2 regions of the Halobacillus sp. SY10 genome follow, and region 2 is predicted to be linked to the other one. Evidence: riboswitches for the same ligand, from Rfam matches in the RefSeq annotation. Region 2 holds a riboswitch; the other holds the start of a gene.
What was found. A riboswitch is a leader RNA that binds a small molecule or an ion and turns the genes downstream of it on or off. The one in region 2 is predicted to bind S-adenosylmethionine.
Positions count from the first base shown of each region.

Region 1: another riboswitch for S-adenosylmethionine. It lies ahead of ACJA3J_RS21110 (5-methyltetrahydropteroyltriglutamate--homocysteine S-methyltransferase); the one in region 2 lies ahead of ACJA3J_RS03960 (Na+/H+ antiporter NhaC family protein).

Region 1 is NZ_CP174345.1:4,221,626-4,226,050, reverse strand. Features, by position in the region: gene ACJA3J_RS21130 (VOC family protein) at 1-99, shown strand, start outside; gene ACJA3J_RS21125 (hypothetical protein) at 300-506, shown strand; gene ACJA3J_RS21120 (MFS transporter) at 703-1,965, shown strand; gene ACJA3J_RS21115 (TetR/AcrR family transcriptional regulator) at 1,919-2,539, shown strand; SAM riboswitch class I at 2,643-2,745, shown strand; gene ACJA3J_RS21110 (5-methyltetrahydropteroyltriglutamate--homocysteine S-methyltransferase) at 2,842-3,963, shown strand; gene ACJA3J_RS21105 (aldo/keto reductase) at 4,054-4,425, shown strand, end outside.
Region 2 is NZ_CP174345.1:778,612-783,036, forward strand. Features, by position in the region: gene ACJA3J_RS03945 (ABC transporter permease) at 1-140, shown strand, start outside; gene ACJA3J_RS03950 (ABC transporter ATP-binding protein) at 163-936, shown strand; gene ACJA3J_RS03955 (ABC transporter substrate-binding protein) at 961-2,037, shown strand; SAM riboswitch class I at 2,109-2,216, shown strand; gene ACJA3J_RS03960 (Na+/H+ antiporter NhaC family protein) at 2,352-3,671, shown strand; gene ACJA3J_RS03965 (glycoside hydrolase family 3 N-terminal domain-containing protein) at 4,003-4,425, shown strand, end outside.

The sequences.
Region 1 (4,425 bases), 870 kb from region 2:
AAAGTGGAATCTGAAAATCCATATTGGAAGGAAAAAGGGATAACCATTGAAGATCCAGATGGTTGGAGAGTCGTTTTGATGAATACGAAAGGGATTTGAAATGAAAAGGTTAGTCAGATCAAAAGAAAGAGAAATGCATAGAAACACTATGCTTTTCTCTTTCTTTTATTCTTCCGAGGTCTACCAATTAAAGCTGTTGTGGGAGCTGAAAACGCTGTACGGAAGAATCTTTTAAATGGGAATGCTTGTTTTAGATTGGCATGGTTTGAAATAATGAAAAGCTGTAAGGAGGGATGTGCATGTTGTTCTTTATTATTCTTGCCTGCATGTTATTAGGTTGGTTGATTATGATGACCGGTCCTTTGATAGGAGGAATCATCACTTTTGGTATTGTTGTTGGTTGCTTATTCAGGGGGTTGTTTCTCATCAGTGAAATACATAAACAAATAGTCAAAGATGAAAGAGAGGGAGACTCAGACAGCGACATGGACGAGGGTCCGTTTTGAGTTTGATCGCTGCATGGCCTTTGATAAGTAGTAGTGAATATAGGGACGTAAAAGCAAGGGTGTAAAAATTTTGCCTTCATGCTTTTATGGGCGATTTTACTCTTTTTAAAACAACGGTTGCAAAACGACACCAGTGTCGATATAATATAACTAACAAAACGACATCGGTGTCGTTTAATTGAGAGGGGCCCAACCTATGGAGCGTTTATGGAAAAACAAAGGGTATATGACCTTGATGTCCGCGCAAGCCATCTCGAGCATTGGCGACTGGCTCAGCATTGTCGCGATTATCACGCTTGTCGGATTGAAATGGGATGCATCACCGCTTGAAGTGTCGTTCGTCTTTTTATGTTTGGCTGTGCCGATGGCTTTGTTTGGACCGGTTGCTGGAATGGTGGCTGACCGCTTCAGCCGCAAAACGCTTATGATCGTATCTGATGTCGTGAGGGCGGCTTTAATACTGATTTTGACGGTCGCGACATCGCTTTGGATGGTTTATGCAACCCTACTTACGATCGGAATCTTCTCCGCAGTATTCATTCCTGCGAAAAACGGGAAATTGAAGGAAGTGGTGCCGGAGGAGGATATGAAAGGGGCGATGTCGATCACTTCGATGATTGACTCGTCGACGAAAATTCTCGGCCCGCTCGTTAGTGGATTGCTTGTTACGGTTTTCGGCGCCCAGCAAGTTTTTATCATCGACTCGGCCACGTTTCTCGTGTCTGCGGTCATCCTCTTGTTTGTTCCAAATGCGCTTCCTCTGGAAACGACCGAAGAAGAAAAAGAGAAAGCGTCGTTCAAGAAAGAGTTCGCGCTCGGCTTTTCTTTTCTTAAATCGAACCGCTTTATGATGACGGGTTTGATTCTTGTCGGGCTCAGCCTGTTGATTCTTCAATCGGCCGATTCTCAGCTGATTGTCTTAATTCGTGAGCTGACGCAGGTGTCCCCCGATTTGTTCGGTTATCTAGTGACGGGGTCTGGTCTCGGCATGTTCTTAGCAGGATTTTTGTTAGCGAAGAAAACGGATTATAAAGCTTATCCGCTCATGCTCCTTGGGGTTTGTGGAATCGGAGCGAGTTTTGGGATTATGGGGATGCTTACCTTTTATGACCTCAATTATTCTATCCTTTGGGGACCGGGACTCGGATTCACCGCGGGTTTCTCTGCAAGTCTGATTTTTGTTCCGTTCCAGGCGACTGTCCAGGTGAACACACCTGTTCATATGACCGGGCGCGTGTTTGGGGCCATCAACAGTGTCATGACGACTGCGACCATCATTGGGCCTCTTGTCGGAGGATGGATCGCGACGATGATTGGCGTCATTCCGACGTTTACCATTACAGCAAGTCTCCTTGTCTGCGTATCCATCGTAGGATTTGTAACGAAGCGAAAAGTAGAGGGAGGGAAAGCACATGTCTCCACGAGTGAGCAAGGAACACCTGAAGCAACGACGAGCTGACATCATGGAATCTGCAAGGAACGTATTCATCGAACATGGATACGAGCACACGACGATGAAGCATGTCATGGAGTCGGCTGGCGTCAGCCGCGGCGGTCTCTATCAATATTTTTCAAATAAAGAAGACCTATTTGAAGCCTTGCTTGAAGAAGGGCTGACGGATGAAGCTGAAACGACAGAAGATTCTCTTGAAAAAGTAGAGTCCTATTGGGACCTGCTTATGCAGCTTTTGTTCGGGGAAGATGGCAGTCCGAATACAGAGATGGACCCTCTCGCACCAAGCAAGCTTGAGTTCTTTATCACCGGACGTAACAATGAACGAAGACGTGCGTACGGGGAAAAACGTTATGAAATGGGTCTGCAGATTTACGATGGACTCATCACAAAAGGGCAAAAATCCGGTGAGTTCAGTGATCGCTATGAAAGCCAAATTATTGCGCGGTCGATCATCACTTTCATTGACGGGCTGGCACTCGATCATGCCATTTTGCCCGAAGAGAAGGTAAAGTTGAAGGAGCAGTCGGCTCTGTTCGTGGATTATTTGAGAATGGCGTTGATTGAATCCTCCTCTTGAAGAGGGGGATTTTTATTTAAGGAAAACAAGAGAAAAATGTTCAGAATCGGTTGTCAATTTCAATCGAAGTCCTGTATAGTAATCTTTAACAATTCAATCATGTTTCTTATCCAGAAAGGTGGAGGGACTGGCCCGTTGATACCTTAGCAGCAGACTTATAGAAAGTACTGTGCTAATTCCAGAAGCGTTCAGCTTGCAGATAAGAAGGGAATCGTTCGGCGGTTACTTAGCCCCTCTTCTTATTTAGAAGAGGGGCTTTTCTTATTGGAGCGCACAAACTATGAAAGAAAGAAGGGTTATAAATGTCTATAACAACCGAAAAGAATGTGAAGAGAACACCATTTAAAGGAGACCATGTAGGAAGCTTCCTACGTCCAGAACGATTAAAAGCAGCACGTATCCAACAGGCAGAGGGAGAAATAACGGAAGAGGAATTGCGTCAAGTGGAAGATGAAGAGATTGTAAAATTAGTAGAAAAACAAAAAGCAGCAGGATTGAAAGCTGTCACGGATGGCGATTTCCGCCGAAGCTGGTGGCATTTTGATTTCCTCGAAGGCCTCGATGGGGTAGAAGGTTATGAACCTGAAAAAGGTCTGAAATTCAAAGGAGTGGAAACGAAAGCCCGTGGAATTAAAATTACAGGACATGTAGGTTTCAGTGATCATGAGATGGTCAACCATTTCCGTTTTTTAAAAAGCATTGCCGGTGATGCTGTTGCCAAATTGACAATCCCGAGTCCGAACATGCTCTTATTCCGTGCGGATCGGTCGGAAGGCATTTATGATGACGATGAAGAACTCGTCAATGATTTAGTGGTGGCTTATCGAGGATTCATAAACAAAATTTATGAGGAAGGCTGCCGCTACCTACAGTTTGATGATACGTCATGGGCGACGTTTTTCTCAGAAGAAGGACGTGCTTCAATGAAAAAGAAAGGCCAAAACCCTGAGGAAGTGGCCGAGCTGTGTGCACGTGCCATCAATGAGTCGATTGCCAACAGACCGGATGATCTGCTTATTACCATGCATATTTGTCGAGGCAATTTCCGTTCGACCTTTATGACGAGCGGAAGCTATGAAGCGGTATCGGAAACAATTTTTGGTGGCTTGGATGTTGATGGTTTGTTCCTTGAGTTTGACGATGAGCGCTCCGGCGGATTTGAGCCCCTTCGTCATATGAACCGCCAAGACTTATCCATCGTTCTTGGTTTAATTACATCAAAGTATGGAGAGTTGGAGGATCCAGAGCGCGTGAAGGCTCGTATTCTTGAAGCTTCAGATTATGTACCTTTGAGCCAGCTGTGTTTGAGTCCTCAATGTGGATTTGCATCAACAGAAGAAGGTAATGAAATCACAGAAGAACAGCAGTGGAAGAAAATCGACCATGTTGTCAGGATTGCAGAAGAAGTGTGGCAGGAGGGCTGATGTAGACTTAATCTCCTTGGAAGGAATGTTTCATTTTTCTTATAGTTGGTTATACAACTATAGGTTCTTTTTAAAAGGAGGAATGAACACATGAAATCACTGCAGGATGCATTGAAACATAAAGTAGGACTTGGCACAGCCCCTTTAGGAAATATGTTCAGGGATGTCCCGGAAGAAGAAGCCCGTGAAACGATACAAACCGCCTGGGATGAGGGCGTCCGCTATTTTGACACTGCACCTTTTTATGGAGCCGGTTTAGCGGAGATGCGTGTCGGTGACGTGTTATCGAAGTATAACCGTGATGACTATGTATTAAGCACAAAAGTCGGTCGTTATATGACGGATGAGACAGAAGAGAACGCAGGGCTTTTTGAACATGGCCGGAACAATAAAGTCATTACCGATTACACGGAAGACGCAACGAAACGGTCGATCGAGCAGAGCCTTGAACGACTGCAAACC
Region 2 (4,425 bases):
TTGGGTATTTGATCTGGACGTCGTATAAAGCCTTTTTATTGAAAGAGATGTTTGTCGGGCTTGTGCTCATTTCGTTCTTCGGCTATTTGTTCTCGATCATTCTCCGGGGACTGCAAGCCAAACTGCTGCCATGGCGCTAACTGATGAAAGGAGCGACAGGGGATGGAGGCTAAAATATCGATTAAGGATTTAACGAAAGTTTTTTACAAAAAAGAGAGCCGAGTGACAGCACTTGAAGGGATCTCGCTTGATATTGCGGATGGGGAGTTTGTCTGTCTTGTCGGACCAAGTGGTTGTGGGAAGACGACGTTACTAAGGATTCTGGCTGATTTAGAAAAGCCGAGCGGGGGATCTTTTTCAATTGCGAAGAGCAAAAAAGAACGCCCGCTGCAGTCGATGGTTTTTCAGGAACGCGGGGTCATCCCGTGGTTGACCGTTGAAGGCAATGTCAGTTTTGGATTGAAGATGAGACATTTGCCTGCAGACGTGATCAAGGAGCGGACCTCCTATTACTTGAATAAGGTGGGGCTCGATAAATTCGCCAAGCTCTATCCGAAGGAGCTGTCCGGCGGGATGAAGCAGCGCGTCAGCATCGCGAGAGCGTTTGCGAACGATCCGGAAATTCTCCTCATGGATGAACCCTTTGCCGCATTGGATGAGCAGAATAAATTCATTTTGCAGGAAGAACTATTGAATATTTGGTCGGAGACGAAGAAAACGGTCTTATTTATCACCCATAGCATAGATGAAGCGCTCCTACTTAGCGATCGGATCCTGTTAATGAGCTCTCAGCCCGGCACCATCATTGATGAGAAGCGGATCGATCTGCCGAGGCCGAGGAATATGGAGCAAGTACGGGCGGATCCTTTGATGGCGGAACATTTTGTGGAGATTTGGAATCATCTTCAGGATGAAGTCCAGCGTTCGCGTAAATAGTGAAAGAAAGGGGATTGGAATCCCATGGTGAAAAAAGTATGTCATCTGTTTTCTTTTTTGTTCATCATCTTTGTGTTGTTCGGCTGTGCTTCTGGTGAGAATGGGGAAGACACGGGCAGTGTTGAAAATCCTGACGGTGACTTTGCTCCATTAGACAAGAAGACGACGGTTGTCATTGCCGAAGATGGAGCTGCCTCAGGAGCCGGGTTTTATATCGCTGAGGAAAAAGGCTATTTTGATGATTACAACATAGATATCAAGTTCACAACGTTCGCCAACAGTGACGACATGCTTCCAGCCTTGGCAGCGGGTGAAGTGGACATTGCCGGTGGCGTTTCCACGGCTTCCTTTTTCAATGCCATTGCCCAGGGCATTGATGTGAAAATTATTGCCGATAAAGGTCACTATTTTGATGGTAGCTCATATTTCAGCTTTGTCATTCGTGAAGATCTACAGGATGAAATCAAAGATTATAGCGACTTGAAAGGCAAGCGGATTGCTGTCTCGTCGAGAAACGCCGTGGATGATTATATCTTCCAGCGCATGCTTGAACACGCGGGACTGACCGAAGACGATGTAGAATTCGTCCTCATGTCTGACTTTGGGAACATGCTTGCTGCGATGGGCAACAAGTCGATAGATGCCGCTCTTCAAATCGAACCACTGATCACCCAGGGGGAAGCGCAGGATCTGCACGTTCGTTTCGGTGACGCCACAGATTTCGCTCCAGATGCACAAATAGCAATGGTGCTTGGATCACCTGATTTTATCGAAAAAGAAACCGACGTATCCGTACGCTTTATGGCGGCCTACCTGAAGGGTGTTCGTGATTATAATGATGCATTCCTTCACGATGAAGGCCTTGATGAAGTGATTGATATCATGACTAAGCATACGGCATTGAAAGACGCTGACGTGTGGAAAAAAGTAGGCGTAACCGGGCTCGACCCGAACGGGGAAATGTTTATCGATGATATTAAGAAACAATTCGAGATGTATGACGCGAACGGCGCCATCAGTGGAGATATTGATTTCAATGATGCAATCGACACCTCTTTGTCTGAAGAAGCGATGGAAGTCATCGGGCGTTATGATCGATAACACTTTTTCTGAAAAAACACTTGTCATCGGATGGTTTTTATTGTAAAGTAACCATTAACTCAATTGAATAATTCTTATCAAGAGAAGCAGAGGAACTGGTCCTGTGAAGCTTCAGCAACCACCAACATCGGTTGGCCGGTGCTAATTCCAGCAAGTGATGATCACTTGAGAGATAAGAAGGAATGAACGGATACGATTCAAGAGCCTTCTTATGTGAGAAGGCTCTTTTTTGTTTGCGGCCTTCTTGTGGATCAGGAACTTTTCTCGGGATAAAACCAACTATTCTGATGAGTTATATAAAAGGAGGTCAAATCATGACAAAACCATTGAGCAACGCTTTCGCACTTATCCCATTTGCGATCTTTATTTTACTTTTCATTGGATCAGGAATCATCACAGGGGATTTTTATAAAATGCCTGTACTTGTCGCCCTGTTCGTAGCGATTCTCGCCGCGTTAGCCATGAACCGTAAAACGGATTTCCAAACAAAAATATCCCAACTGACGAAAGGGGGAGGACACCCGAACATCATCTTAATGGTCATCATTTTCCTGCTTGCGGGGGCTTTTGCTGCCGTGGCATCCGGAATGGGCGCGGTTGAATCGACTGTCAATCTCGGCTTAACCTACCTGCCGGGCGGTTGGATGGTCGTCGGACTATTTGTCATCGGCTGCTTCATCTCGATTTCCATGGGAACATCTACGGGTACGGTTGTGGCTCTTGCCCCCATTGGTGTGGGTGTAGCAGAGCAGACAGACATCGGACTTGCCTTGGTGATGGGGGCGATTGTCAGTGGTGCGATGTTCGGGGACAACCTTTCTGTCATTTCGGATACGACCATTGCTGCTGTACGGACACAGGGGACGGAAATGAAAGAGAAGTTCAAAGCGAATTTCTTCATCGTTCTTCCCGCAGCCATTGTTACAGCTGTGATCTTTGGTGTGATGACGGCAAATGCCTCAGCTAGTCTGTCGGAGAACTACACGTACAACATTGTGGAAATCCTGCCCTATTTAGGTGTCCTTGGATTCGCGGTTGCTGGGGTGAACGTTATATTTGTTCTTATTGGAGGGATTGTTTTTGCCGGAGGAGTCGGACTTTTGCTCGGTAAATTTTCCGGCATGGAATTCGTTACCCTCGTAGGAGATGGATTTACGAATATGCAGACACTTGCCATGATTGCGATTTTGCTGGGCGGACTTGTAGAATTGATCCGGGCAAATGGAGGCATCGAATTTTTATTACAGACAGTCAGCAGGAAAGTGAACTCCAATCGCGGTGGGGAGCTTGGCATCGCAGGGATTGTGACGGCCGTCAACTTTTCTACAGCGAACAATACGATTTCCATCATTACAGCAGGGCCGCTGGCAAAACAAATTTCTGATGAATATGGGATTGAAGGACGGCGCTCAGCAAGTATTCTCGATATCTTTGCCAGTTCCGTTCAAGGAATCATTCCTTATGGTGGACAAATCCTGGCGGTAGCGGGTGTGGCGAGCATTTCTCCTGTCGCGATTGTTCCGTTTTGCATTTATCCGATGCTTACAGCCGTGGCCGGGCTTTTAGCCATTGCTCTCAGATATCCGAAATTCACTGTTGAAAAAGGAAAAAGAGAATTAAAAAACGCCTCTTAAGAGGGAAGGGCACCTGAATTGGGTGCCTCTTTTTATGTACTTTTTTTACGCTCATTTTAAAATAATCTGACATAATATTTTAAAATGAGTCGATTGGAATAGTAGGAAAGGTTTGGAAAATGGGGAGAAAGAGAACGATTAGGGCCTTAAGTGGTATAGACGACTATATCTATTTCCGTTACGCTTTTATTACAAAATGTAAACGTTTACAACAATATTTCTCCTGAACCGACTTTTTGAGGGCACTTGTTTTAGAAAAATGTTTTGCAAAAGGGTCTTTTTGGATAGGAAGGCACCTTTTACAAATAGATAAATCAAGGAGGAATGGCGAATGAGAATGGCGGGCAAATGGATGTTGATCTTTACACTGACCATTGGCATGATGCTGCCGTCGTGGTTGATGGGTACAAAGGTGGAAGCTGCCGAAGATGACGGATTATCGGATGTAATCATCTTTGAGAATGTACCGCAGGCAGATGCAACGATGGAAGGGAATGAGTTTACTCTTTCCGCACTGAACGTGTATGAAGACGGACATTTCACAAAGGTGAATGAAGGACTCGTTTGGAAATCGGAAAATTCAAACGTTGCCACTGTCGAGGATGACGGTACAGTCACTTTTACAGGGCAGCCGGGACGAGCGTGGGTAACGGTATCGAATGGCGATTTCGAAGATCGGATTGCGCTTGATTTTAAACCGGACCGCTCAACAAAAGGGAAACCGAATTTCAAACCGACCATTAAAAAGCAGGAC